One region of the Nitratidesulfovibrio termitidis HI1 genome, then DNA from elsewhere that is predicted to be linked to it. Evidence: predicted binding sites of a transcription regulator. Region 1 holds the regulator's gene; each other region holds the start of a gene.

Region 1 (7,331 bases):
GCGCGGTGGAAGCGCGCATCCGCGGCCTGGGCATCAAGGACTACCATGCCGGTTTTCTGGACAAGTCGGAGTGCATCGACGGTATCCGCCGCAAGTACCATCTTGAATGGCCGCAGGTGGCCTACCTTGGCGACGACTGGGTGGACTTCGGCCCCCTGAAGCTGGTGGGTCTGCCCATGGCCGTTGCCAATGCCCAGCCCGAGGTCAAGGCCCTGGCGCGCTACATAACCACCGCCAACGGCGGGCACGGCGCAGTGCGCGAGGCAATCCGTTTTCTGCTGAGCGAGCAGGGGCTGCTGGATCGCATGCTGGAAAGCTGGCCGGAGCAGGCATGAGACGCCGTACGCTGTTGATTCTGCTGCTGGTGGCGCTGGTTGTCGGCGGTGCCGCGGTGTGGCGCTGGCAGGCAGGAATGCGCAAGGCGCTGGAATCGGCCATGGCCGGGGCCGCCACAGACCCCGCCACGCTGGAAGAGGCCGTGGGCGTGGCCATGAAGGGCATTGAACTGGTGCAGGGCGAAAAGGGCATCGAACTGTGGCGACTGAAGGCCACCTGGGCGCAACTGCACCAGAACAACAACATCATCGACGTGGACAGCCCCGACATCGTCTACCAGATGGACGGCGGCAAACAGCTGCACATCGTGGCCAGAAAGGGCGAAGTGCAGCAGCAGGCGCAGATGATGCGCATGTGGGACGAGGTGCATGCCACCCACGACCGCCACGAACTGTTTGCCCATCTGATGGTGTACAACGGCACCAGCCGGACCATGTATTTTCCGGAAGGGGCGCGCATAGAGGGGCAGAGCCTTTCGGGCAACGCCACCAGGCTGGAATGGGACATGGCCGCCGACGTGCTGCGCGGCAGCGACGGTGTGTCCATGTTGCTGGCCCCGCGTACTGGCGGCGAAAACGATCAGCCCGTGTCGGGCAAGGCCACCGCTCCTCAGGCGTCCCACAAAGAGTCCTCCCAGAAGGCCGCCGTGCAAAAGAAGGCCGTTCAGAAGGCGCCGGAGAACAAGAAACCGGCCCAGAAGACCCCTGCGGCCAAGGCCGCACAACAGGGCACGGGCGCTTCCAAGTCAACCAAGCAGGAGACCAGGCAATGAGACATACCGGCATCCGCTCCGCGCTGTGCGTGGCGCTGCTGTTGACCTTTTCCGTTCCCGCCGTGGCGGCGGACGCCAAGTCGGGCACCGAGGTGCGCCGGGACGTGCCCACCGCCGTCAAGTCCGACCGCATGCAGTACGACGCCAAGGGCCAGGTGGTGATCTTCGAAGGCGACGTGTACGTCCAGCGGCCCGACTTCGAGATGTGGGCCGAAAAGATTACCCTGCACCTGCGCAAGAAGGCGGCCAAGCCCGGCAAGGCCGGGGCGGGGCAGGGGGCGGATGCGTCTGCCTCGTCCAGTTCGTCCAGCTCGGCCGGTTCTGCTGGGCCCGGTGGCATGGACGCGGGCGAGATCGACCGCATGGTGGCCGAGCGCAACGTGCGCATGAAGCGCGAGAACCGCACCGGTGAATGCGAGAAGGCCACCTACACCGTGGACAACGCCGTGCTGGTCATGGAAGGCAACCCCGTGCTGCACGAAGGCGAGAACAGCATCAAGGGCGACGTCATCACCTTCTACACCCGCGAGAACCGCAGCGAGGTGCGCGGCACCTCCACCAAGCGGGTGCAGGCGGTGTTCACTTCGTCCGGCGACGTGAACCCCCTTGGCGATTCCAAGGCCAAGTCCGATTCCAAGGCCACGCCCGATTCCAAGGGCACCAAGGACACACAGGACGCCTCCGCGGGCGCTGCCGCCCCCAAGGGGGCTGCCCAGTGAGTTCGGTGCTGCGCGGAGAAGACCTGCACAAGCAGTTCGGCCAGCGCGAGGTGGTGCGCGGCGTATCGCTGGCGGTGACCCAGGGCGAGACCGTGGGCCTGCTGGGTCCCAACGGCGCGGGCAAGACCACCACGTTCTACATGCTCATCGGCATCATCAAGCCGACATCGGGACGGGTCGAGCTGGATGGCCGCGACATCGCCGACTGGCCCCTGCACGAACGGGCACGGGTGGGGCTGAGCTATCTGCCGCAGGAAAGTTCCATCTTCCGCCGTCTTACGGTACGCCAGAATCTTCAGATGATTCTTGAGCACACCGGCCTTTCCAAGGCGCAGCAGAAAGAGCGCGGCGACATGCTGCTGGAGGACTTCGGCATCACCCACCTGGCCAACTCCGTGGCCATGCACCTTTCCGGCGGTGAGCGGCGACGACTGGAAATTGCCCGGTCCATGATCCGCGAACCCAAGTTCATCCTGCTGGACGAACCCTTTGCCGGTATCGACCCGCTGGCCGTGGACGACATCCAGCAGCTCATCACCGGCCTGCGCAACCGGGGCATCGGCGTGCTCATCTCCGACCACAACGTGCGTGAAACCCTGCACATCTGTGACCGGGCCTACCTGGTGCATCAGGGCGAGGTGATTCTGGAAGGCGCCCCCGCGGACATCGTGGACAACCCCCGTGCGCGGGACGTGTACCTGGGCGAGGGGTTCTGCCTGTAGCCTGCACGGCGGCGCTGCCGGACGGCAGCGATACGGTCTTCATTTCACGGCGCCTTCCGCAGTGCGGGGGGCGCCGTATCCGTTGCGGGCTCTTGCGGCTTTTCTTGCGTGAAAAAGGGTGGCGCTGCACGGTGCCGCCGATCGATTTCAGGATGGCAATGAGGGATTGCGACGTGTTGGCGACAGCGGTTGCATACATCTTGCTTCTATGGCATGGTTTGCCTAACCTCTTGGGGAAGGGAACACATTTCTACAGTGGGCCGTTTCTTGCTTGTCGGCGCGCCTCGTGTCGCGTCGCCATCTCGTTCGGCCTCAACGCAAGGTTACAGGGTCATAGCGCAAGGCCGTCAGGCCTCGGCGCAGGACCATAGGGGTTGCCCACGCATGGCATTGGAACTCAGGCAACAGCTCAAGCTCACCCAGCAATTGGTGATGACGCCGCAACTGCAACAGGCCATCCGGCTGTTGCAGCTTTCGCGGCTGGAGCTTGTCGAGACGGTGCAGCAGGAAATGCTGGAAAACCCGTTTCTGGAAGAAGCCCAGGACGACGGGCCGCAGCAGGAGGCCCCCGACCAGCGCGAAGCCGCCGAACCTGCCGCGGATGTCGCCTACGACCGTGAAATCGCCCGCGATGCCGACTGGGAAGACTACCTTGGCGACTTCGCCAGCACCAGCCGCCAGTCCACGGTGCGCGAATCGGAACTGCCCGAGGAAATGACCTCGTTCGAGGCGCGCTACGCCGCCAAGCCCTCGCTGGAAGGGCACCTGATGTGGCAGTTGCGCCTGTCCTCGCTGACCGAGCGGCAGAAGGACATCGGCGAGGTGATCATCGGCAACATCGCTTCGTCCGGCTATTTGCACGCCACGGTGGACGATATCGCCGAAATGGCGGGGGTCACCCCCGGCGAGGTGGACCCCGTACTGCACGCCGTGCAGCGCTTCGACCCCGTGGGCGTGGCCGCGCGCACCGCGCAGGAATGCCTGCTGGTCCAGATAGAAATGCTGGGCTACACGCGCGACAGGGTGCTGGTGGAACTGGTGCGCGACCACCTGGAAGACCTGGAGAAGCGCCGCTACAAGCCGTTGTTGCGCAAGTTCCGCCTGACCATGGAGGACCTGAAGGAGTATCTGGACCTCATCCAGACCCTGGACCCCATGCCTGGCGCCAGTTACGGCGGGGGCGACCCCCAGTTCGTCAGCCCCGACGTGTACGTCTACAAGTACGACGACGATTTCATCATCATGCTCAACGAGGACGGCCTGCCGCACCTGCAGTTGAGCACCATGTACGAGCGCTCCGCCGCAGCGGCCGCTTCGGCGGGCGAACGCGAATATTTCCAGGAAAAGATGCGCTCCGCCTCGTGGCTCATCAAGAGCCTGTACCAGCGCCAGCGTACACTGTACAAGGTGGTGGAATCCATCGTGAAGTACCAGCGCGGCTTTTTCGAGGACGGGGTTTCGCGCCTGAAGCCGCTCATCCTGAAGGACATCGCCGACGACATCGGCATGCATGAATCCACCGTCAGCCGCATTACCACCGGCAAGTACGTGGCCACGCCGCACGGCATCATGGAGTTGAAGTTCTTCTTCAACAGTGCGCTGGAACTGGACGACGGCAGCCAGGTGGGTTCCGAGAGCGTCAAGGCGCTGATCAAGAAGCTGATCGGCGACGAAGACCCGCGCGAACCGCTGAGCGACGAGCGCATCGGCGAAATTTTGAAGGATCAGCTCAAAGTCAATATTGCCCGCAGGACCGTTGCGAAGTATCGTACTGCCATGGACATTCCCTCCTCTTCCAAGCGGAAGGAACTGTTCTGACGGGCTGCCCCCCGCGCCGCACCCGGCGCAGGGCGATATCCGTCTCCAGCGGGGCATCCGGCAGCAGCACCACAAGTGCAGGCCGCGCACCGCATTCCCACTCTCACCGCAGGAGGTGCGTATGAACATCGCCTTCACCTTCAAGAACTTCGAACCCTCCGACCACCTGAAGAAGTACGCCCGCCGCCGTCTTGAAAAGCTTGGCCGGTTCGTCGGCAAGTCCGCCCTGGAAATGCAGGTGAACCTTTCCGTCGACAAGTTCCGCCACAAGGCGGAAGTGCAGATGGCTGGCGACGGCTTTACCTTCTCCGCCGTCGAACAGTCCGAAGACATGTACGCCACCATCGACCTGGTGCTGGAAAAGCTGGAATCGCAGCTGCGCAAGCAGGTCGAAAAGCAGAAGGACCGTCGCCGTTCCGTGCAGTCCGACAAGCTGGGCAAGGGCATCGACGTGTTCACCTTCGGCACCATGGGCCAAGGCGACGAGCGGACCATCACCGGTACCGACCATTTCGCCCCCAAGCCCATGCACATGGATGAAGCGGCCATGCAGCTCGACCAGAGCGACAACGAGTTCCTGGTGTTCCTGAACGCCGAGGTGGAACGCGTCAACATCATCTACCGGCGTCGTAACGGCGATTTCGGCCTTATCGATCCGGTCGTCTAGGCACCATACATGAGGCTTTCGGAGTATCTTCACGATGATCTGATCCTGCCCGAGCTCTCCGCCGGCACCAAGAAAGAGGTGCTGGCGGAACTCGTGCAGGCCGTGGTGCGGCGGCATCCCGAAGTGGATGCCGCCGTTGCGCTGGGCGTGCTGCACGACCGCGAGTCGCTGGGAACCACCGGCATAGGCGACGGCGTGGCCATTCCCCACGGCAAGCTGGCCAACATCAGCGACATCGTGGTGGCCGTGGGGCGCAGCGTGCCGGGCATCGACTTCGATGCGCTGGACATGAAACCCTGCCACCTCTTTTTCCTGGTGCTGGCCCCGGAGCAGGTGGCGGGCATGCACCTGCGCATTCTGGCCCACATCTCCCGCCTGCTGAAGGATCCGCAGTTCCGCCGCGCCATGCTCGACGCGCCGGACGGCGAGGCCTTCAAGGCCCTCATGCGGACCACCTGACGCGCAGAGCACGCCTGGGCGGCTGGCCCGTGCCGGGCATCGCGCACCACAGGGCCGTATCGCGCATCATCCTCACCCGTCGCCGGCGCGCAGCCATCGCGCCCCCCCGAAACGGCACCCGGCAAGGGCCGCCCGAGGAGTCTGCCATGTCCACCAAGGCCTCGTCATCACCCGCACCTTCCGCCCCGGCGTCCAGTTCGCCCGGCGCGCCGGGCAGCTCCGGACAAGCGGCAACCGACAGGGGCGCGGATGCGGACAGTCTGGTGGCCGCCGCCGACTTTCCCGTCATCATCGTTACCGGGTTGTCCGGCGCAGGCAAAAGCACGGTGCTCAACGTGCTGGAAGACCTGCGCTATTTCACGGTGGACGGCCTGCCTGCAACGCTGGCCCCGCAGATGGTCACCATCCTGAACCGCGAGGCGCTGTCCCACTATCAGGGGCTGGTGCTGGGCATGGACCTGCGCGAAAGCAACTTCGTGCGCAACCTGGAAAAGTCGCTGGAACGGTTGCAGGGCATGGGCGTGCGCCCGGCGGTGGTGTTCATAGAGGCCAACGCCCCCGTGCTCAACCGGCGCTACGCCACCACCCGCCGCCCGCACCCGCTGGAAAGCGAAGGCATGGGGCTGGAGCAGGCCCTGGAGCAGGAGCGGCTGCGCCTTGCCCCGGTGCGCGAAACCGCCGACCTCGTGGTGGACACCTCCAGCTATTCCATCCACGACCTGCGCCGGGTCATCCAGAAGAAGTGGAGCACCATCCAGGGGCGCATCCGGTCGCTGCGCATCAACATCGTCACCTTCGGGTTCAAGTACGGCGTGCCTGCCGACGCGGACCTGGTGTTCGACCTGCGCTTTCTGCCCAATCCCTATTTCGTGCCCGACCTACGCCCCTTGTCCGGGCTGGACGAGCCGGTGGCCAAGTACGTGCTGGAAGCGGGGCACGGCGATGCCTTTCTGGCGAAGCTGCTGGACTTTCTGCATTTTCTGCTGCCCCAGTACGAGACGGAAGGGCGTTATCGCCTGACCATTGCCATCGGCTGCACCGGCGGGCGGCACCGTTCGGTCTCGGTGGCGGAGGCCCTGCTTCGCGCCTTGAAAAAATCTGATTATGCCGTATCCATAGAGCACCGCCACATGGAGCTGGGTTGAACGAAAGGATGCGAGGCTTGCGTCGGTGTCCTGCCCGAACCTGACGCCGTGGCGCGTCGGACCGGATTTCACCGGACGGCATACCGTCCACACCTTGCCCCAACCACATCAGGCTCGGCCTGAACGCACCAGCATGTCCACCACCGAACAGCATCACCCAGGGCAGCCCCGCAAGGGCCACAGTGACAGCGGCAACCCCGGAGACGGCCAGGCCGCCGCGGAATCGCGCATCGGCGTGATTCTGGTGACCCATGCCGACTACGGCGCGGCGCTGCTGCGCGCGGCGGAATTCATACTCGGGCCGGTGCAGGACTGCGCCTCCATCAGCGTGGACGTCTCTCTGGAAGTGGACGAGACGGTGAAGCGGCTGAACGAGGCGGTAAAACGCCTGGATACCGGGCGCGGGGTGATGATTCTTACCGACATGTTCGGCGGCACCCCCACCAACCTCAGTCTGGCCCTGCTGGGCAAGGGCAACGTGGAAGTGCTGACCGGCGTCAACCTGCCCATGCTGCTCAAGGTGTTTGGCGGGCGCGACGGCGATCTGGCCGCCCTTTCGCGCGATGCGCGCGACGCGGGCGCCAAGGGTATCGTGGCGGCTGGCGAACTGCTGCGCAGCCGGGTCAAGAACGGGTAGGGCCATGCTCTGGTTCCGCATCGACAACCGCCTGGTGCACGGCCAGATCATCGAGG
Region 2 (7,331 bases), 2.1 Mb from region 1:
GCGCAACGCAGCGGAATGGTCAGGATGTTCATCAGGTGCTCGTGGTCGGGACCGGTTTCTCACGCTCCGGGACTATCCCCAAATGAGGATTTTCGTTCGTTGGCAAGGAAAACGAGTCCCGACATGAGGGAGTATACTCATGCCGTATTCGACCGAGTGGCGGGCGAAGTTTGACCTCGTTGCGCACGATGTCCGTGGGGCTCGCAAGCTCGCCCAACGGCCACGCTTCGCGCCCTTCGGGTCGGTCAGCCAACGGGCGAAAGGACCATTTGGGCTTACTTCGCGGTGGCGAAGTACTTGGCCCCGGCCTTCAACTCCGCCACGCGCAGCAGCAGATCGCCGCCGTCCATGGTGCGTTCCAGCGGGTGCGGGTTGCAGCCGCCGCGCACCTCGTTGATGCGCGCGGTATTGAAGACCATGCCGCAGTTCTCGCAGATCATGTTGGCCCCTTCCTGGCGATAGCCCTTGCCCTCGCGCCAGCACACGTCGCAGGCATCCAGCGCGGCGCGGGGGGTGCCGTCAGGGCCCTTCACCACGAAAAAGCGGATTTCGGTGGTGCCGTCCTTGGTGGCGTAGAACTTCGCCGTGGGGGTGATGTCGGCGGCCTTGATGCGGATGGTATCGCCTTGCGGCTGCACGGTTTCATACTTGCTGCCGAAGCCGAAAAAGGCGTGGGCCGCGCCGGTCAGGACCAACACCATGAGGGTGGCCGAAAGAATCAGACGGAAAAGCTTCATGCACTGCTCCTGAAAAATAGGGACGTACCGCCTCACATAGGCATGCCCGCCAAGGCGAGCAACCGCTGACCGGGCGGAAAGCCACCTACAGGGTCGGGACAGGCCTGCCCCGTTGCACGCCCGGCGCAACGGGGGTATGGCGCGGTGTCGGCATTCTATCGTGCCCACCGGCACGCGACAGTCTTCGACCGTATCCGCAGGGAGGCCCCACCATGACTCCGGCCATCGACCGCGCCAAAAAGGCCAGGATCGCCTACACCATCCATGAATACACCCACGACCCGGCAGCGGAATCCTATGGCCGCGAAGCGGCGGACAAGCTGGGCGTGGACCCGGCCCGCGTGTTCAAGACCCTGGTGGTGGCCGCTGGCGACGGGTTGGTGGTGGCCGTGGTGCCCGTGCTGCACCAGTTGGACCTGAAGCAGCTGGCCCGCGTGGTGGGCGCCAAGAAAGCCGCCATGGCCGACGTGGCCATGGCCGAGCGCGTGACCGGCTACGTGGTGGGCGGGGTAAGCCCGCTGGGCCAGAAAAAGCGCCTGCCCACGGTCATCGACGCTTCCGCGCAGGAATACCCCACCATTTACGTCAGCGCGGGTCGCCGGGGCGTGGAGATAGAACTTTCGCCCGCCGACCTTGCCGCCCTGACCGGGGCCGCTTTCGCCGACGTGGCGGCCTGAGCCGCCCTTCCCCCCACCCAAATCAAAACCACCCGAATAGCGGGTGGTCATGTTGTTGACAAAGCCTGCTTTTGTACGCCTCTGGCGGCCAAGGACGGCAGCCGTTAGGCGCGCTTGTGAGCCTTACGGATGGCGATCGCAACGCGGCTGCCGCCCCTTGGAACCCTGTATTTTCGTAATGCACAGAAAGCACAAATAAAAGTTTTTGGGGGAGCCTCAGCCGTTATGCGAGTCTTCGAGTATTACGGATGAGGACAGCAGCGCGGGGGTCCGGGGGAGGAGACCCTTTTCCAAAAGGGTCCCTCCCCCGGAAGATTTTGGGTTTGTCAGCAGCCTCACCCACCCCTACGCCTTGGGGCGCAGCAGGCGCAGGCCGTTCATGATCACCAGGAACGAGCCGCCGATGTCGGCCACGATGGCCATCCACAGGCTGGCCACCTGAAACACCGCAAGCCCCAGGAACAGCGCCTTCAGCCCCAGGGCAAAGCCGATGTTCTGGCGGATGACGCCCAGGGTGCGGCGCGAATGGCGCACCAGCCACGGCAGCTTGCCTAGGTCGTCGGACATCAGGGTGATGTCGGCGGTTTCGATGGCCGCATCGCTGCCTATGCCGCCCATGGCGATACCAAGGTGCGCGGTGGCCAGCGCGGGCGCGTCGTTGACGCCGTCGCCCACCATGGCCACCCGTTCGCCTTCGGCCACCAGTGCGGCCACGGCGGCGGTCTTGTCGGCGGGCAGCAGGTCGGCCCGGATGTCGGTCACACCGCAGGCGGCGGCCACGCGGGCGGCGGTAGCCGCGTTGTCGCCGGTCAGCATGACCATCCGGCGCAGCCCGGCGGCGCGCAGGTCGTCCAGCACGGCGCGGGCGTCGGGGCGCAGATCGTCCTCCAGTTCCATGACGGCGGCAAGGCCCGCGTCGTTCCACAACAGCACGGAAGACCCGGTGTCGGCGTCTTCAGTACCAATGGATTGACCGTCCTGTGCTCCGGCCTGCGCCCCATCCTGCTCGAAAAAGCGGCGATTGCCGATGCGCCAGCGCACGCCGTCCACCACGCCTTCGGCCCCCAAGCCGGGCAGGGTGCGGTGGTTGCTGGCCGTGGCGCCATCATCCAGCGCGGTCCCCAGCACCTGCCGGGCATGCTGCACGATGGCGCGGGCAAGGGGGTGGCTGCTGGGGCCTTCCAGCGCTGCGGCAATGCGCAATGCGGATGCTGCGTCCCGCACCTGCAGGTGCCCGTCCACGGGCAATACGCGGGCCACGCGCGGGCGGCCCAGGGTCAGGGTGCCGGTCTTGTCGAAGGCCACGGCGGTGAGGCTGGCGGGCAGTTCGAGGAACGAGCCGCCCTTGACCAGCACGCCGTTGCGGGCCGCACTGGTCAGCCCGGCCACGATGGACACGGGCGTGGAAATGACCAGTGCGCACGGGCAGGCGATGACCAGCACCACCAGCGCCTCGTACACCCAGGCCGACCACGCCCCGCCGAAGAACAGCGGCGGCGCCACGGCCACCAGCGCGGCCACGGCCAGCATGGCCGGGGTGTACACGGCGGCGAAGCGGTCCACCCACTGCACGGCGCGGGCGCGGCGCGACTGGGCCGCCTCCACCATGTGCAGGATGCGCGCGAGGGTGGTGTCCGAGGCGGCGCGGGTGGTCAGCACCTCCAGCACGCCGCCGCCGTTGATGGTGCCCGCGTACACCGGCTCGCCCACCCGCTTGGGCACGGGCATGGATTCGCCGGTAATGGGCGACTGGTCGATGTCCGAGCTGCCCGCCGCCACCGTGCCGTCCAGGGGTATGCGGTCGCCCGCGCGGATGAGAATGCGCGAACCCACGGGCACGTTTTCCACGGCGGTTTCCACGGGCAGGCCGGGCAGGCCACCCCCAACAGTACCCCCAACATCACCGGGACGCGACAGCAGCAGGGCACGCGAGGGCGAAATGTCCAGCAGCGCGGCAATGGCCGAGCGCGCCCGGTCCACGCTCCACGATTCCAGATGGTTGGCCACGGCGAACAGGAACGCCACCGAGGCCCCTTCGAAAAACTGGCCGATGGCCGCCGCGCCGATGACCGCCGTGACCATCAGCAGGTTCATGTCCGGCCGCAGGCTGCGCACCGAATGCACCGCGCGCGGCAGCACCCGCCAGGCGCCCGCCACCGCCGCCGCCAGCCACAGAATCAGGGTGGCCGCATGCGGCACGCCCGTTTCGGCGAAAACGGCCAGCAGCGAGCCGCTGCGCGCCCATTCCACGCCGATGCCCGCCGCAAGGGCCACACCGCTCAATGCGCACAGCAGCAGCGAGGACTGGCGCTGCCACAACGCGGTCAGGCCGGGCGGCAGCAGGGACAGCAGGCCGGAAGGCACGTCGCCGGGCGCGGGCACGGCGCACGCGCCGCCGCAGCACGAGCACCCGGCCAGGGCAGGAATCTGCGCGGGCCGGGGGGCTATGGCCTGAAGGTCGGCCTGTACGTGGTCATGCCCGTGTTCACTGGACATGGGGTGCCCGTGACCGTCCGCAGGGCCGTGACTCTGGCAATCGCCCTGGCAATGCGCATGCTCATGATGGCGACCCTGGCTGGCCGAAGGCAACGGACCCAGCACCACGCCGGACCTGCCAGCCGTCTCGGGCGCGGCGCGCATGCCGGTGCGGGCCACGGCGGCCACCACGTCGTCGGGACGCAGCTCCAGGCCGTCCATGTCCACGCGCATGCGCCGGGACAGCACGTCGAATTCCAGCCGGTCGGGGTTGCCCACCAGCGGGGTCAGCGCGCGCCGCAGGATGCTCACCTCGTTGGCGCAGTCCATTTCCTCGATGCGAAAGGCGGTCATGGGCGGATCTCCGTGAAAAGATGGCGGGACGCATATGCGTGCCACCCGGCCGTTGGCACTGTCTGCACATATGAACACGTGTTCATATGTGCAGAGTATGCGGGAGAGGTCACGGTGTCAACAGCCCGGCACGGCAGGGCTGGCGAAAACGCGTCATGCCATTCCGCCCGGTGTGCAACACTCTGAAAACGCGAAAAATCCGGCCTGCTCGTGATGCGAACAGGTCGGAGATGCATGGTGGAAGACACAAAAGGATACACGGCCCGAACGGGCACGCCAGAAAACGAGCGAACGCGCCAAAAGACCGACACCCGGACTTTCACCGGCAATCGGCAATTGGCGCACAAGGGGCGTGCACTGGCAACGAGGGCGCAGGGGTGGAACCGGACCGGCGGATCGACCCAGTCCTAAGCTTCTGGCATTCTCGGCACGACGTCCTGACCCTCCGCACCCGACCACCCGACCACCCGACCACCCGACTGGCAGGCCATGCCGGAACAGGCCCGCTACGCGCGGTTCTTGCCGTCGGTCATGGCCAGGGCCAGCTTCATCTCGCGGTCCAGGCGGTTGTGCACGGCTGCCTGCACCCGTTCGGACGAAGACCCGAACTGGCCGGACCGCACGGCGTACACCTCGCGGATGAGCTGCTTTTCGAAGTTGCGGCCCGCCTTGGCGGTGCCTGCCTGCACGGTGGCGTCGCCCTGCCCGCCTTCGTGCGCCGCCGACTGATGCTCGGCCATGTTGTCCAGCGCGCGGGCGAAGATGCGGGTGGCCCCGGCGGGTCCGTGCTGCACGGCGGTGCTCCACAGCACCTCGCGCAGGGCGGGCGACAGCGCGCTCTTGTCCAGGCCGGCGGCGCGGCTTACGGCCTGCAGCGCGGGCGCGTAGTGGCTTTCATGGATGAACTGCTCTTGCAGGGCCTCGAACCGTTCCGGTTGTTCGTCGGCTATTTCCCGCCACACGCGCGGCATTTCGCCGGTCTTGCCGCCGGTGTTGGCGGGACCTGCGGCGTCCAGACGCGAGGCGATGTCCGGCGCGGCCTGCCGGGCAAAATCAAGGAAGCGGTCCATGGTCCCGGCCCGCGACGAAATCTGGTACTTGCCGTACGAGGTGCCCCCGTGCCGGTCGTAGCCGATGGCGGCTACGCCGTCCTCGCCCGATTCGAACTGCGCGGACAGCCCGCCCAGGTCGTCAGCGGAGCCGCCCGCCGCGTCACGACGGCCCGACTTGTCCGTCTTATCGGTTCGCTCCCGCCGCGTGGACTTGCCCGCGCCCCCCTGCGCACCGCCGCGCCCGGGTCCGCCAGCCACGGCATTCATGGGCGCTCCGCCGCCCACGCCACCCAAGCCAGAGGCCGCCATGTCCAGGTTGCCGGAAAGGGCCATCAGGTTGCGCGAGGTCATGGCCCCGCGCAGCGAATCCAGCCCGCCCGTGCCGCCTTCCATGACCTTGGCCAGCGTGGCCAGGGCACGGGAATTGACGATGTCCATGGCCGCGCGCGAGGCGCGGTCATCGGCGGCCAGGGCGCTTTCCGTCGCGCCGCCCGCCGCCGTCAGGCCGGGCAGGGCCGCCAGTTGCGGCGACGCCGCAGCCCCGCCGCCAAGACCGCCCGCAAGCACTCCCCCCAGGGGTGATGTGCCAGCGCCCTTGGCCAGCAATGCGGCAAAACGCGGGTCGGCGGTGCCGCGCTGGCCCGCCCTGGGGGCGGCGCCGGCGCGCCGGGTACCTTCGGTGGCCCGCCCTTCGACCAGTGTCTGAAGGGCGTCCATGGAGATGTTCTTTCCGTAGGCCATGCGCAATCCTCCTGCCGCCGGGGAACGGAGTGGCGGCGCAAGGGGCAAAGCAAGGGCAATGCCAGCATGACCACTCTGCCTTGCATGACGGCGGGTTGCGGGCGTGCTGCGAACACCCGGCAACGCCTGGCGGGCGGTGGATGCGGGAATTGCGTCAAGCCGCCGACGGCAGCCCGGAAGCGGTATGCCGGAGGGGGCTCCGGCAGGGGCAGGCGGACGAACGCCGTGGAGCGGAACCCACCTTCGACCACGCGGGAAACGAGAAAGGCCCCGTGCTTTCGCGCGGGGCCATGCAGATACAAAAAGCGGCAGACGAACCGGGCTACTTTCCGGCAGGTGTCGCGCCGCTGGTTCCGGCTCCGGCGGCCTTGCCGCCCGCACTGCCCCCGGCGCTTCCGGACCCGCCGTCGTCGCGCGGGCGGTAATAGCGCATGGCCTCGGGCAGCATGGCCCGCAACGCGTCGATGCGCTTGGCCTCTGTGGGGTGGGTGGACATGAAGTCCGACTTGCCCTTGCCGCCCGCCTTGTTGAGCATCTTCTGCCAGAATTCGAGGGCCGCGTGCGGGTCGTACCCGGCCTTGGCCATGAGCAGCAGGCCGATGTGGTCGGCCTCGTATTCCATCTCGCGGCTGTTGGGCAGCATGACGGCCATGTTCATGGCCCCGGCGTAGCCGTCGCCCACGGCCTGGGCCGCCTGCGACGAACCGCTGGCCGCGGCCACGCCCACCATGGCGGCCAGCTGGCCCACCTGCACCATGCGCGCCCGGCTCATCTTCTCGTTGCTGTGCCGGGCCAGGGCGTGGGCCACCTCGTGCCCCATGACGGCGGCCAGTTCGGCATCGGTGTCGGCAAGGTCCAGCAGGCCGGTGTACACGGCCACCTTGCCGCCGGGCAGGCAGAAGGCGTTGACCTCGTTCTTCTCTATGGTGTGGAATTCCCAGCGGTACTGGGGGCGTTCGGCCACGGCGGCAATGCGTCGGCCCACCCGCTCCACGCGGGCGGCTTCCGGCGTGCCGGTGACCTCCTTTTCCTTCTTCAGCACCTGCTGCATGGCGGCCAGGCCCATTTTGACCTCGTCCGCCTCGGAATACATGATCAGCTGGCTGCGTCCGGTGTACGGGGCCTTGGCGCACCCGGCCAGGCCCAGCAACAGCACGCACAGCGCAAGAGCCGCCACACGGCTAAAGCAGCGCGCGCCATAACGGGCGCCCAGACGAGAGCCATCCAGCGCGGGGCGGTCCATATCCCTGTTCATATCCTTGATATTGACGAACGATTGCATGTGGTTCCACCTC
Region 3 (7,331 bases), 1.2 Mb from region 1:
GGCGTGGTCTACAACGAGATGAAGGGTGTGTATTCCTCGCCGGAATCCATCCTGTCCGAGCAGTCGCAGCAGGCGCTGTTCCCGGACATCACCTACGGGCTCGATTCCGGCGGCAACCCGGAGCACATCCCCGACCTGACCTACGAGCAGTTCGCCAATTTCCACGCCACCTACTACCACCCCAGCAATGCCCGCTTCTTCTTCTGGGGGGACGACCCGGAAGAGGACCGGCTGGCCTGCCTGGCCGCCGTGCTGGCGCGTTTCGAGCGCATTGACGTGGATTCCGCCGTGCCCTTGCAGCCCCGCTCGGACACGCCGCGCATGCTCGAGGTTGGCTACGCCGCGTCAGAGGGAGACGACCGGGGCATGGTGACCATGAACTGGCTGCTGTGCGAAACCGCCGACGTGGAGCGCAACTTCGCCTTCGAGATGCTGGAGCACATCCTGCTGGGTCTGCCCGGCTCGCCGCTGCGCCGTGCGCTGATCGAATCGGGCCTGGGCGAGGACGTGGCGGGCGTGGGGCTGGAAAGCGACCTGCGCCAGATGTATTTTTCCGTGGGCCTCAGGGGCATCGAGCCCAGGACCGCGTCCGACGTGGAAATGCTGATCATGGAAACCCTGGCCGACCTGGCGGAGGACGGACTGCCCGCCGACGCCGTGGAAGCCGCCGTGAACAGCGTGGAATTCGCCCTGCGCGAGAACAATTCCGGCCGCTACCCGGTGGGCCTTGCGGTGATGGTGCGCAGCCTGACCACCTGGCTGTACGACGGTGACCCGCTGGCCCTGCTGGAATGGGAAGCGCCGCTGTCGTCCATCAAGGCGCGCATCGCCGCGGGCGAGCGATACTTTGAAGGGCTGATCCGTGAATGGCTGCTGGACAACCAGCACGTGGCCACGGTGCTGCTGACCCCGGACCGCAAGCTGGCCGACCGGCGCGAGGCCGCCGAGGCCGCCGGGCTGGAGGCGTACCGCCAAGGCCTGCGCCAGTGCGAGCGGGTGGCCCAGGTGGAGGAAACCCGCGCCCTGCGCACGCTGCAGGAAGCCCCGGACAGTCTGGAAGCCCTGGCCACCATCCCCGGCCTGAAGCTGGAAGACCTGCCCGGGGAAAATCGCCCCATCCCCAGCGAGAACCGGCAGGCGGGCGCGGTGCCCGTGCTGTTCCACGATCTGGACACCTCGGGCATCGCCTACACCGAAACCACCTTCGACCTTTCCGCCGTGCCCGCGCATCTGGTGCCGCTGGTGCCGCTGTTCGGCCGCGCCCTGTTCGAAATGGGCACCGCCAGGCGCGACTTCGTGGACCTTGGCATGCGTATCGCTCGCAAGACCGGCGGCATGGATGCGGACACCCTGTTCGCCACCACCCTGGGCGCGCGTCAGCCCGTGGCGCGGCTGGTGGTGCACGGCAAGGCCACCCGCGACAACGTGCCCGCGCTGTACGACATTCTGTCCGAAGTGCTGCTTGAGGCGAAATTCGACGACCGCGAACGCTTCCAGCGCATGGTGCTGGAAGAAAAGGCCCGCCAGGAACATGTGCTGGTGCCCTCCGGCCACGGCATCGTCATGGCCCGGCTGCGCGCGGGCTACAACGCGGCGGGCTGGCTGGACGAAGCCACCACCGGCGTGTCGTACCTGGCCTTCCTGCGGACCCTTGCGGAACGTCTGGAAAAGGACTGGGATGGCGTGCTGGCCGACCTTGCGACGTTGCGCGGGCTTGTGCTGCGCCGCTCCGGCTGCCTGATGAACCTTACCGCCGATGCCGAGGTTGCGGGCCTGGTGTCCGGCCCGGCTGCCGCACTTGCCGCCGCGCTGCCCGATACGGCGGGCGCGCCTGCCCCGGCCCAGACCGACGGGTGGCATCCTGCCGAAGCTCCGGCAGAGGCCGAGGCGCTGGTCATGCCCGCCCAGGTCAACTACGTGGGCAAGGCGGCGGACCTGTACGGCCTTGGCTACACCTACCACGGCTCGGCCAACGTGGTGTTCAAGCACCTGCGCATGGCCTTTCTGTGGGACCGGGTGCGCGTGCAGGGCGGGGCGTACGGCGCGTTCTGCGCCTTCGACCGGGCCAGCGGCCTGCTGACCCAGGTTTCGTACCGCGACCCCAACGTGGCCTCCACACTGGACGTGTACGACGCCACGGCGGACTACCTGCGTCGCGTCTCGCTGTCGTCCACGGAACTGGCCAACGCCATCGTGGGCGCCATCGGCGACGTGGACAGGCACATGCTGCCCGACGCCAAGGGCTCCGCCGCGCTGTACCGCAGCCTGGTGGGAGACACCGACGCGGCGCGCCAGCAGATGCGCGAGGAGATTCTTTCCACCACCAACGAGCACTTCCGCGCCCTGGCCGATGTCATGGCCGCAGCGGCCCGCACGGGCCGGGTGGCGGTGCTGGGCGGCGCGGCGCTGGAGCGCGTGGCGGGTGAGAAGGGCTGGCGCGTGGAGCGGGTGCTCTAGCCCTGACGTGTCTTTTCGTCTGTTGACTTCCGATCCGGGGCAACGGGCGTGCATCCTGCGCCAAACGGCGCTGATCCGGACGTTCCGGCCTTGTCGTCCCACCAGCGCAGCGGCCCTGTTGCGCTGGTCGGGCACACGGTATAGGAACAGCCAGACCACGCCCCACATCGCGAGGAGACCCATGAAGCAAGCCATAGACGTGTTTCACGAGTACATCGCCCGCAACGGCCTGAAGGTCACGCCGCAGCGCATGCTCATCGTAGAGGTGTTCATGAGCGCGGGCGGCCACCTGACCACCGAGGAACTGTACGAACGGGTGAAGGCCACGGATCCTTCCGTGGGGCAGGCCACGGTGTACCGCACCATGAAGCTGCTGTGCGACTCCGGTCTGGCCAAGGAAGTGCACTTCGGCGACGGGGTGGCCCGCTACGAGCAGAAGTACGGCAGCAAGCACCACGATCATCTCATCTGCGAAGCCTGCGGAGAGAACATCGAGGTGCTGGACGACGAGATAGAGCGGTTGCAGGAAGATCTGGCGCGTCGCCACGGCTACGTGCTGACCTCGCACCGCATGTACCTGTTCGGGGTGTGCGGCAAATGCCGCTCGGACGGCAAGCGCCGCCCCGCGAGCGAGGACTGAGCGCCGGGCCGTCCTTTCGACATTCGTTTACTGGCCGGCATTCGCTTGCCGGCGCATTTCCGGTCGCCTGACCGGCCATGCTTCCGCACCCTGCAATACGATCACGGGCCGTCCTACGGGGCGGGCCGTTTGCGTTGCATACCCGTGGAGGCACCATGGAGTGAAAAGGGGAGTTTGCACTGAAAACTTTTGTTTTCAGCCAGAAGCCGTGAGGGTCTGCATAACCTGCCGGAATAGAAGGCATGATGCTTTTGTGCCGGTCTGGCACGCCTCTTGATTAGGAAGGGGTGCATGCCGTCCGCACTGCCAGCGGTGGCGGCAAACAGAAAGGAGGAGCACCCTAGCATGGCAACCAACGACAATGCCAACGTCGTCGTCGATCACGGGCAATCGCGCCTGTCCGACCTGTGGACCAAGGAAGACTACTGGGCCATCTGGCTCGGCTTCGTCATCATCATCGCGGGCATCTGCGTCTTTCTGCTGAATCCCCCGGCGGAATACGGCGAAAAGATCGCCAAGGCCAACGCCGTCATGGCCGCCGAGGCGCAGCGCGCCCCGTTCAAGACCATTGCTTACTACAAGGCCCAGGACGACAAGGCCAAGGTGAAGGCCATGGACAGCCCCACCGGCAAGGCCATTTCCGCCTTCCTGAAGAAGCCGGGCGGCTGGAGCAGCAATCCGCTGGATTCCTTTGTGATCAGCAAGGAAGCCGCTGACGCCAAGGCCGCCGCCAATGCCGAGAAGGCCGTGGAAGCCAAGGCCAAGGCCGATGCCGCCATGGCCGCCGCCGTGGCCGCCGAAACGGCCGCCGCTGGCGCCTCCTTTGCCGATGCCGGCCTGAACGACGGGGCCAAGGCCAAGATCGCCGATTGGCGCGCCGCCGCAGCCAAGGCCAAGTCCGCCGCCGACAAGGCCAAGTCCAAGCCCGTCAACCTGCTGACCAGCCTGCCGCTGCTCATGGTGGGCATGGGTCTGTTCTTCGCCATCGGCATGAAGTTCATGGGCAAGTCGGTGCCCGGCTTCCTGCTGGGCTTCATCGGCGTGTTCGCGGTCGCCTGCCTTGCCACCATGATGGGTGGCCAGGCCACCATGAAGTACTGGGGCATCGGCACCGAGGCGTGGGCCATCATCATCGGCATGCTCATCGCCAACACCGTGGGCACGCCCAAGTGGATCAAGCCCGCCCTTGAAGTGGAATACTTCATCAAGACCGGCCTCGTGCTGCTGGGCGCCGAAGTGCTGTTCGACAAGATCATCGCCATCGGCATTCCCGGCATCTTCGTGGCCTGGGTGGTCACCCCCATCGTGCTCATCAGCACCTTCATCTTCGGCCAGCGTATCCTGAAGATGGAATCCAAGACCCTGAACGTGGTCATCTCGGCCGACATGTCGGTGTGCGGCACCTCCGCCGCCATCGCCACCGCCGCCGCGTGCCGGGCCAAGAAAGAGGAACTGACCCTCTCCATCGGCCTTTCGCTGGTGTTCACCGCGATCATGATGATCGCCATGCCCGCCTTCATCAAGGCCGTGGACATGCCGCAGATTCTGGGCGGCGCCTGGATGGGCGGCACCATCGACGCCACCGGCGCGGTGGCTGCGGCTGGCGCGTTCCTGGGTGAAAAGGCCCTGTACGTGGCCGCCACCATCAAGATGATCCAGAACGTGCTGATCGGCGTCACCGCCTTCGGCGTGGCCGTGTACTGGTGCACCCGCGTCGAAGCGCGCGAAGGGCATTCGGTGGGCGTGGGCGAAATCTGGCACCGCTTCCCCAAGTTCGTGCTGGGCTTCCTGGCCGCGTCGATCGTCTTCTCGCTGATCAGCGGCAGCCTGGGTCCGGACATGGGCAAGGCCCTGCTTGACCAGGGCGTGCTGAAGGGCCTTACCGCCTCCGCGCGCGGCTGGTTCTTCTGCCTTGCCTTCACCGCCATCGGCCTGGCCACCAACTTCCGCGAACTGGCCCACTACTTCAAGGGCGGCAAGCCGCTCATCCTGTACGTGTGCGGCCAGAGCTTCAACCTGGTGCTTACCCTGACCATGGCCTACATCATGTTCTACATCGTGTTCCCCGAGATCACCGCAAAGATCTAGGGAACATGTCGGAGCCCGTCCCTTTCCGCGGGGGCGGGCTCCCCCTTCCGGGAGCTTACATGCGACACACGTTGCAGCATACTTTCATGGGGCGGCTTGCCGCCTTTGGCGTTTCCGTGGCGGTGCTGTGGGCGCTCTTCTTCGTTGTCGGGCCGCGCGTGGTGGCGCACCTGCCCGCGTTGCAGCACTATGGCGAGGTGCAGGACATCTACGGCATCCGCAGCGGCCAGTTGTACTATACGGATGTGGAGATGTCGCAGCAGGCGGAGATCAATTCCCGCTCCACCTGGCGGTTCACGCCCACCGGACCCGAAGGGGCCACGGGGGCCGGGCACGGCGACGGACACAGCGAGGCCAGTGCGGTTGTCGGGCCTGTGGCTGCCGCACCCGCATCCGGAACCTCCGGTACGGCCAACTGAATCCGCTGGGCCGCGGGCTTCCGGCTGGCGGCCTTCCCGGCGAACCACGCAGGGCCGGGGCTTCCGGCGTGCCCGGTGGTTCTTGACGGGGCCCATGGCGGCGGCTAGGCTGGGGCCTCCCCACATCCCAACGAGGCGACCGGTGCCTCTGGTCGTTCCCGCGCATGTACATTCCCAAACCGCATACTCTCCAGCACAAGTTCCTTGCCGGTCTGGCCGTGGCAGTCATCGGCCTGGGCGGGCTGTTCGCCACGGTGCTGTACATGCACCTGCGCACGGTGCTGGAAGAAGAGGTGCACGCCAAGGCCCGCCTGGTCTTTTCGCAGATCGACGCCATCCAGGGCTTCGTGCGCGAGGCGCTGCGCCCGCGCATGATGGAAACCCACCCCGGCGAATTCATCATCGAGGCCATGTCCTCGTCGTACATCTCGCGCCAGGTCATGGACCGCATGGACAACGACGGTACGGGCCACATCTACCGCCGCGTGGCCATAGGCGCCCGCAATCCTTCCTTCGAGGCCACGCCCCACGAGCGGGGGCTGATCAGCCACTTCCGCCTGAACCCCGAACAGTCGCTGTGGACCGGCTATGATACGGTGGGCGGGCAGCAGTACTACGTCATTGCCCGTCCGGTGGCCTTTGCCGCGCCCTGCATGACCTGCCACGGCAACCCGGCGGATGCGCCGCCGCAACTGGTGGAAATGTACGGCGACAGGGGGTTTGGCCAGGAACAGGATGGCATCGCCGGGCTGGACTACGTGGGCGTGCCCGTTTCCGATGCGGTGTCGCACCTGCGCCAGTCCATCACCACCTATTTCGCCTTTCTCATCGTGTGCGCGCTGATCTTCTTTTCTTCGGCCAACGTGGTGTTCCGCGTGCTGGTGGTGCGCAACCTGCGCCGCCTGACCGGGGTGTTTCGCCGGACCCTAGGTGAGGGGGGTGAGGGGGGCGAGGGGGGAGAAGGGCCCGATGGAATGGACGGGGGCGGCGGTGGCGTCCGGCCCGCCGCACTCATCGCGCGGCTGGAGCAGGGCGACGAAATCGAGGAACTGGTGGACGGCATAGAGCAGGTGGCCCACCACCTGGCCGATGCCCGTGCACGCCTGCAAAGTTACGCCGACAACCTGCGCCAGATGGTGGACGAGCGCACCGCCGAGCTTTCGCGCGAGGCGGGCGAGCGCCGCGCCGACGTGGACCTGTTCGTGAAGCTGTTCGAGGACATGCGCGGCCTGCGCACCCGCGACAAGCTGTGGCGCTACGCCCTGCCGCAGATCGCCCGGCGCTTCGGCGCGCGGCGCATCGCCTACGTGTGCACCTTTGCCTCGCACAATTTCTACGCCTGGCCCGAGCGCGACCGGCGGCCCGACCTGCCCGTGCCCCTGGCCGACGTGCTGACCGGCGGGTGCGCCCTGCTGCGCGGGGCCAGCGTCTTCGTGCCCGTGGAAGCGCAGGCGGGCGCCGCCGAGGGGTTGCTGTGCCTGGAATGGGACGACGCCGACAACGCGGCGCGCCAGAACCTGGACGTGCTGGCCGCGCTGGGGCGGCAGCTTGGCACCGTGGCCGAGAACCTTTCGGCGCTGGACCGGTTGGTGCGCCACATGGACGTGCTGCAATCGGTGTTCGAGGGTATCCGCGATCCGCTGGCGCTGGTGGACGGTTCCGGCGCGGTGATCATCGCCAACGAGGGCGCGCGACGGCTGTCGCTGGAGCTTTCCGGCGGTTCCGCA
Region 4 (7,331 bases), 2.6 Mb from region 1:
TTGACGATGGTGGGCACGCCGAATTCCCGCGCCAGCGAGGCCATGTGCCCGGTAATGCTGCCCGCCTCGGCCACGATGGCCTGGGCGCGCTGCATGACCAGCACGTATGAGGGCGAGGAGTGCGTGGCCACCAGTATGCCCCCTTCCGGGAACAGGGCCAGTTCCTCGGCGTTGGCGGGCTGCACCACCGGGCCGCAGCCCACGCCGGGGCAGGCGGGTTCGCCGCCGTGCAACAGCACCGGGTAGCCTTCGATGCGCGGGGTGGTGCGCGCTGCACCGCTCGGGGTGGTGGTCAGCGGGCGGGCCTGGAGCAGCAGCAGCCGCCCGGCAGGGTCCAGCGCCCATTCCACGTCCTGCGGCACGCCATAGTGCGCTTCCACCCGCATGCCGATACCGGCCAGTTCGGCGGCCTGGGCGTCGGTCAGACAGGGAAGGTCGCGCTGGGGTTCGGGCACGTCCTCCTCGCGCAGGCGGCCATCGTCGCCGGGGGCCAGGCGGTGCGCCTTGCAGGCCACGTTGCGTGACAGCGGACGGGGGGCATCCTGGCGGCTGAACAGCCAGGTGTCCGGCTCCATCTCGCCGTCCACCACTGCGGCGCCCAGCCCCCATGCGGCGTTGATGACCATGGAATCGGACAGCAGGTCCACCGGGTGGCGGGTGAACAGCACCCCGGCGGCTACGGAATCGACCATTTCCATGCAGGCCACGGCCATGGCGCTGGCGTCCAGGGTGATGCCCTGATGCAGCCGGTACACGATGGCCTGGGGCATGAACAGGCTTGCCACCACCCGTTTCCATGCGTCCACCACGCCGTCGCGGCTGACGTTCAGCACCGACAGATACTGCCCGGCAAAGGAAACGTGGCTGTCCTCGCTGAGGGCGCTGGAGCGCACGGCCAGCCGCAATGGGGCGTCGGCGCCTTCTGTTCCGGGTGCCCCGAAGGCCTCGTCGCAGGCGGTCTGCAAGGCGTCCACCACATCCGGCGGCACGCTGGCGGCCACGAACAGGGCCTGGATGTCCTCGGCCACGTCCAGCACGCTTTCCGGATCCTGGGTATCCACATCGCGCAGACGTTTGCGTATTTCGCCCATCAGCCCGTCATGTTCTATGAAGGCGTAGTAGGCGCGGGTGGTTACGGCAAAGCCGCGGGGCACCGGCACCCCCACGCGCGAGGTCAGTTCGCCAAGGTTGGCGCACTTGCCGCCCACCCAGTCCACCATGTCGCCGTTGATGGCGGCAAAGGGCAGGGCGTAGGCCTCCACCGTGGCCTGGGGGCGGCTTTCCAGCAGTCCGGTGATGTTGGCGTTGATGCGTTCCACCACGCCGGGCAGGGTGGGGTACGCGCCATCCGAAATGGCATTGAGCGCGGTGGCCATGCGCATGGCGTGGAACACCGCCCGCGTGGCTTGCGAGCGCAGCCACGTGGCCCCGAACAGGGTGCACCCCGCGATCTTCTCGTCCATGTCGGCGAGAATGCGCGCCAGTCCGGCGTTGGAGTCCAGCAGGTCCTTGAAGTGGGCATAGCGGGCGCGGAATACCCGCATGACCCGTTCGCGCGATTCGGCGTCCACGGCGCGCCTGCGGCCAAACAGCCCGCGCAGGCGTTCCAGCAGAGAGACAGGCGGCGGCGCGGCCAGCATGGTCTACCTCCGTGGCGGTACCGGCACGCCGCCATCCGTCAGCACGTACCGGGTGGCGGGGCCCTTGCCCACCTTGCGGATGAAGCCCTTGCGCACCATGTCCTGCAGGTCGTACTGCGCCGTGCGCACGGGTATCTCGTTGCCCACGATGTCCTGATACTGGGTGCGGGTGATGCCGCCGTTGCGGCTGATGAACTCCCAGGCGGCACGTTGGCGCGGGTTCAGTGTGGAGAGGGGCGGCACGGCCCCGCCGTCCTGCCCGTTGCGCATCTGGCGTCCGTTGCCGGGGGGCATGCCCGCGCGGTCGTTTCTGCCCTGCGCGCCGTGCTGGGCGGCGCCCGATCTGTCCGACCAGTCCTGCCCGCCAGTGCCGGGGCCGGTGGCCACGATGCGCCCGCTGACCGGGTCGTAGATGGTGCCCGTCTGCGCGGACATGGGCGCATTGCCGGATGCGCCGGGCATGCCGTACGCCGCCTGCGCGCCATACGGAACCGCATGGACGGCGCCGTCACCGGGGTAGGGCGCGGTGGGCTGGCCATGCCCCTGGGGCATGACGCCCTGCGGGTGGGCGGGCTGGCCCGTGTGCGCAGGTGCCGGACTTGGCGGCAGCAACGCCCCGTGCGACAGGGTGGGGTCCAGTTCCGCGCCAAAGCGCAGGTCTTCGGCGTACAGGGTGTCCCCTTCGGCAAAGGCCACCGCGCGGGTGATGCAGTTCTTCACTTCGCGCACGTTGCCCGGCCAGCCGTAGGCCAGCAGTTTTTCCAGCGCCCCGCGCGAAAGGCCCATGGCCGGGCGCTTCAGGGTTTGCGCGGCCTGCTTCAGAAAGTAGTCGGCCAGGGCGGGGATGTCCTCGCGCCGATCGCGCAAGGGGGGCGTGTTGATGGTGATCACCGCCAGCCGGTAGTACAGGTCCTCGCGGAAGGCGCCCTGCCGGGCGCATTCCTTCAGGTCCACGTTGGTGGCGGCAATGATGCGCGCCTCGAAGGGCGTTTCGTCGTCGCTGCCCAGGGGACGGATGCGCCGCACCGACAGGGCGCGCAGCAGGGCCTGCTGCACCTTGGGCGAGGCGTTGCCGATTTCGTCGAGGTGCAGCGTGCCGCCGTCTGCGGCCACGAAGGCCCCCTTGCGCTCGCCCCGCGCCTCGGAAAAGGCTCCCTTCACGTGCCCGAACAGGGCGTCCAGCAGCAGGTTTTCATCCAGCGCCCCGCAATTGATGGAAATGAACGGCCCGCCCGCCCGGTCGCTGGTCATGTGGATGGCCTCGGCGGCCAGTTCCTTGCCGGTGCCCGTTTCGCCGATGATCAGCACGTCGGCCTCGACACCGGCGGCCTTGCGGATCATCCCGCGCAGGCTGCGCACCGTTTCGCTGGTGCCCACGATGCCGGGCATGGTGTCCTGCGGCGAAAGCTGGCTCTGTGGCTGCTGTTGCGCGATTTCCGTGTCCAGGCAGACCCGCTGCCGCCGCCGGGTGGACTGGATGTGTTCCTCGCGCAGGCGCAGCTCCTCGTTGCGAGCCTGCAAGGCGGCCAGCATGGCGTTGGTGGTCTGGCGCAGGGCTTCCGCCTCCGGGTGCACCCGGCCCATCTCTATGGGGGCAAGGTCGCCCGATTCCAGCTTGCCGCTGGTTTCCTCGGCGATGCGGTGCAGCGGCCCGGCAATGCCGCGCCCCAGCATGCCCAGGATGAATGCGGCCGCCGCGCTGGCGCACAGCCCGAACACGAACAGCGCCCCGTACATCTTGTAGGACGCGGCCATGGCCAGGAAGCTGGTGTCGGTGTACGCGATGCCGCCCACCACCACGGTATTGGCGTCGGGCCCTTCGCTGAAGGTGACCGGCGCGTAGCTGATGTAGAAGGCTCGGTTCATGGGCGAAGGGTCTTCCAGCATGGTGCCCAGGCGACTCTGGCCGGAATTGCCGGACTGCACATCGGTGACCATGCCCCAGTATCGTTCCTGCTCCGGGTTGGGGCGGAAGGCCGCCTCGAAGCCGGAACGGCCGAAGTCGCCGCGCATGCCCGAACGCACCGTGTCGGTGGACAGGTCAAGGTTGGGATGTTCCGGCGATTCCGACTGGAACAGGATCCACCCGTGCGCGTCGAAGAAGAAGCTGCGGTGCTTCTCCGTCTCTTCCGGAAAGATGTACAGCGGCGACCGGCGCGATGCGTAGACCGACAGCACGTTGCGCAGGGCCAGCATGTCCACCGACAGGGTGAGCAGCCCGGTCTGGTTGCCCGCGGCATCCAGCACGGGCGTGGTCAGCCGCAGCACGTGCATGGACAGCCCCTGCACGGTGCCCGCCGTGGGCACCGAGGGGTAGACCACCTCCGTGGGGGCGGAAATGCGCACGAAGCCGGGCTTGGGCTCTTGCGCGTTCTGGCGGGTAAGCGGGCCGAACCGGGTGGCCAGGGCCTGTTCCAGCGGCACCATCCATACGTCGCGTCCGGTGTTCAGCAACACCAGGCGATTGTCCGGCGTGGCCCCCTGATAGGCGATCTCGCGGTACAGGGTGCCCATGGTTTCTGCGCGGGTGCGCAGATGGTGGGCCAGCGAGGCAGGGGAGATGTCGGTGCGGGCAAGGTACAGCAGTTCACGCCGGGCCTGCTGGAGCACCTGCTCCATCTCGTGGGCCTGGGCCAGGGTGGCCAGCAGTGAACTGCGCCCCAGCGCGTCGTGCAGGAAGTTCTGGGAGATGCGGTGGGATATGACCCCGCTGATGACCAGCAGCAGCATGAATGCGGGCAGCGCCGCGAAGAGCAGCCGTTTGGCGATGCTCCATTCCGAGAAATTACCTTCCAGGCGGAACAGCGTGCCGAGCAGCGGCGGCCGATAGTAGCGCATGCCTTCTCCCTGCCGTGGGTGCGGGGCGGTGGCCGCCCGTATGGGACCGGAGCGCCGGAATGCCGGGGTGGGCGACACCGGTGGCTTCGTCGTTTCAGGCCGCCGGGGCGGGCGTCTTTCCTGCGGCGGAAGGTCCGCTCCGAGCCGCCACGCCCGTGCATTTCCACTGCATTCGCATGAGGTGTACGCCTTTGCTTATGCGCGTTTCGCCCGTCTTTCGCAACTGGCGGCGCGAAAGGGGCGTGGCTGCGCGGGGGCGGCCCGTTCCTTTTGCGATGGCGATTGAGAAATTTTGTACAAGTCTTTGCGCAATCGTGCAAGCGCAACTTGCGCGAAATGAAATTTATTACAAAATATTACCATGTTAATTTGACTGGCACGCGGGTTGCTATGCCCAGATCGCGCGGCAACTGCTGCGCAATGCACAGGACGAAAACCGCACTCCAAGGGGGGGTGCGGGTGGACGCAAAGGCGGACTCCGCCGCTGGACGGGATCGCTTGAAGCGAGGACGGGCCGGAGGCGGCAGTCGAAAAGGGCGGCAGAGCTGCCCGCAATCTGGAGGATGCACATGAGAAGGATCAAGACGCTGTTCATGTCGCTGCTGACGTTCGTGCTGGCCATTCCCGGCCTGGCGCTGGCCGCAGGCGGTGGCGGCGCACCCGTGGTCATCGTGGCCGACACCCGCAAGCTGGACGGCGTGATGGCCTGGTGGGCCAACCTGTACAACGAGAGCCACGTCCAGTTCACCACCCTTACCATCATCCTGATCCCGCTGGTGGGCGTGATCTTCGGCGTGATCGCCGACATCGTGATGAACTGGATCGGCATCGACCTGAAGTCCCGCGAACTGGCCGAGCACTAGGCCGCGTCCGCACCAAAGGAGAACAACGATGGAATGGCTCTATATCCTCATGCCCATCGCGGGCGTTAAGATCTTCTGGCCCGGCCTGATCATTCTCGGCGTGGGCGTCGGCATCATCGGCGGCTTCTTCGGCATGGGCGGCGCCTGGATGGTTACCCCCGGCCTGAACATCCTCGGCTTTCCCATGGCCTTCGCCATCGGGACCGACATCGCCCACATGGCGGGCAAGTCGCTCATTTCAACCATGCGCCACGGCAGGTTCGGCAACGTGGACTACAAGCTGGGCCTGATCATGCTGGTCGGCACCGTCGTGGGCTTCGAAGTGGGCGCCCAGATGGTCATGTGGCTCGAGCGTGTCGGCAACGTCGAAAAGGTCGTGCGCTGGATCTACATCGCCCTGCTGACCCTGATCGCGTGGATGGTCTTCCATGACGTGGCCAAGCGCCGCGAAAAGGAACGCCAGGCCGCCGCGCGCGGTGAAACCCTGGCCGCCGGGGCCACCGGCGTCGAGTGGCACAAGGCCCTGCACAAGATCAAGATTCCCCCCATGGTGCATCTGCATGAAGCCGGCATCTACTGCTCCGCGTGGCTGCCCATCTTCGTCAGCTTCGCCACCGGCTGGCTGGCCGGCATCCTGGGCATCGGCGGCGGCCTCATCCGCATGCCCGCCCTCATCTACCTCATCGGCTGCCCGACCCACGTGGCCGTCGGCACCGACCTGTTCGAAGTCATGATCTCCGGCCTGTACGGCGCCGCCACCTACACCTACAAGGGCCGCACCGAACTCGTCGCCGCCATGATCATGCTGGTGGGCGCTTCCGTGGGCGCGCAGGTCGGCGCCGTGGCGACCAAGTACATCAAGGGTTACGGCATCCGCATCGCCTTCGGTCTCGCCGTGGTCGGCTGCGCCGTCTCCATCCTCATGAAGCTCGTGCAGCCCTGGGTGCCCCAGTTCAAGTCCGCGCTGGACACCGGCGCCACCGTTCTGGTGCTGGGCCTGGTTTCCGGCATGTCGCTGTACATCTTCGTCCGCATGGTTCAGGGCGTGAAGATGGAACTGGCCCGCAAGAAGGCCGCCTAGCGTACCGCACGAGAGAAGGAGAAAACATATGAGACGCTTTCTGCTGATGCTGCTCGTGGTGGCGCTGCCCCTCGGCCTCGTGGGCTGCGGCGAATACGGCAAGGTGGACCAGGGCCGGGTGATCGCATACGACAAGAACGCGAAAACCGTCACCCTGATCCAGGACAAGGCCATGGAGCCGCTGAACCCGGACTACTCCATCCTGCCTCCGCATACCTACAAGCTGCCCACCGACCCCGCCGAAATGGGTCCGGAACCCCGGGCCGGGCAGCGCATGAAGCTGGATACCAAGGCCAACATCATCCGCATCTTCAACACCAAGACCCAGGCGTTCGAAGACATCGCGTTCAAGATGGTGGACCTGCAGGAGAACATCGACCGCAACCATCCGCTGGTGTTCGACAAGGCCACGGAAACCGCCAAGAAGTTCCCCATGGTGGACCGCGACAAGAAGACCGTGACCATCTACTCCGGTCGCCAGAAGATGCTGTGCACCATCTCGCTGCCTGACGAATACTTCGCCCTGCCCGATGCCACCTGGGATGCCGGCGACGAAGTGCGCGTGTACTACAAGGCCGAGGGCGTGTCCCTGCGCTTCATGAACATCTCCAGAACCGACATCTTCAAGAAGTAGCCTGACGGCGGCGGGGCCGGACACGGTCCCGCCGCTTCCTCCCCTTCCGCCCCGCCACCCACCCCACGGGGAGCGCTGATGGCGGGCCGGAACGGGCGGAAGAAGCCCGAGGACAACATGACAAGGAGCGACACCGTGGAAGACCAGATGGATTACGCAACCACCGTGGCCCACAAGCTGCTGGTACTGACCATGAACCTGCTGGCCATCGCGGCGGTGTGCGCGGGCATGTACCGCGCCTCGTTCGTGCCGGACGAGTTCACCCCGGTGTTCTT

The links. Region 1 encodes sigma-54, which starts transcription at its own class of promoters, with help from an activator protein. Its sites were predicted from a motif close to CTGGCACGGNNNNTGCTT; they were not measured.
Region 2: a site for sigma-54 is predicted at 6,084-6,101, ahead of DESTE_RS10825 (VgrG-related protein). Genes of this name have one in related genera too.
Region 3: a site for sigma-54 is predicted at 3,359-3,376, ahead of DESTE_RS07155 (YeiH family protein). Genes of this name have one in related genera too.
Region 4: a site for sigma-54 is predicted at 4,852-4,869, ahead of DESTE_RS12690 (DVU0150 family protein). Genes of this name have one in related genera too.

The regions. Positions count from the first base shown of each region.
Region 1 covers NZ_KI632512.1:543,485-550,815, reverse strand. The annotation lists gene DESTE_RS02465 (KdsC family phosphatase) at 1-335, shown strand, start outside; gene lptC (LPS export ABC transporter periplasmic protein LptC) at 332-1,108, shown strand; gene DESTE_RS02455 (LptA/OstA family protein) at 1,105-1,827, shown strand; gene lptB (LPS export ABC transporter ATP-binding protein) at 1,824-2,549, shown strand; gene rpoN (RNA polymerase factor sigma-54) at 2,934-4,367, shown strand; gene hpf (ribosome hibernation-promoting factor, HPF/YfiA family) at 4,489-5,034, shown strand; gene DESTE_RS02435 (PTS sugar transporter subunit IIA) at 5,044-5,493, shown strand; gene rapZ (RNase adapter RapZ) at 5,640-6,638, shown strand; gene DESTE_RS02425 (PTS sugar transporter subunit IIA) at 6,772-7,275, shown strand; gene DESTE_RS02420 (PTS sugar transporter subunit IIB) at 7,280-7,331, shown strand, end outside.
Region 2 covers NZ_KI632512.1:2,669,602-2,676,932, forward strand. The annotation lists gene DESTE_RS10805 (ABC transporter permease) at 1-32, opposite strand, end outside; gene DESTE_RS10810 (DUF2318 domain-containing protein) at 276-737, opposite strand; gene ybaK (Cys-tRNA(Pro) deacylase) at 950-1,414, shown strand; gene DESTE_RS10820 (heavy metal translocating P-type ATPase) at 1,760-4,243, opposite strand; gene DESTE_RS10825 (VgrG-related protein) at 4,750-6,036, opposite strand; gene DESTE_RS10830 (M48 family metallopeptidase) at 6,359-7,318, opposite strand.
Region 3 covers NZ_KI632512.1:1,748,066-1,755,396, reverse strand. The annotation lists gene DESTE_RS07165 (insulinase family protein) at 1-2,457, shown strand, start outside; gene DESTE_RS07160 (Fur family transcriptional regulator) at 2,639-3,097, shown strand; gene DESTE_RS07155 (YeiH family protein) at 3,443-5,185, shown strand; gene DESTE_RS07150 (hypothetical protein) at 5,245-5,604, shown strand; gene DESTE_RS07145 (c-type heme family protein) at 5,769-7,331, shown strand, end outside.
Region 4 covers NZ_KI632512.1:3,165,259-3,172,589, forward strand. The annotation lists gene DESTE_RS12680 (PEP/pyruvate-binding domain-containing protein) at 1-1,640, opposite strand, end outside; gene DESTE_RS12685 (sigma 54-interacting transcriptional regulator) at 1,644-4,478, opposite strand; gene DESTE_RS12690 (DVU0150 family protein) at 5,048-5,341, shown strand; gene DESTE_RS12695 (sulfite exporter TauE/SafE family protein) at 5,370-6,422, shown strand; gene DESTE_RS12700 (DUF4881 domain-containing protein) at 6,451-7,056, shown strand; gene DESTE_RS12705 (hypothetical protein) at 7,174-7,331, shown strand, end outside.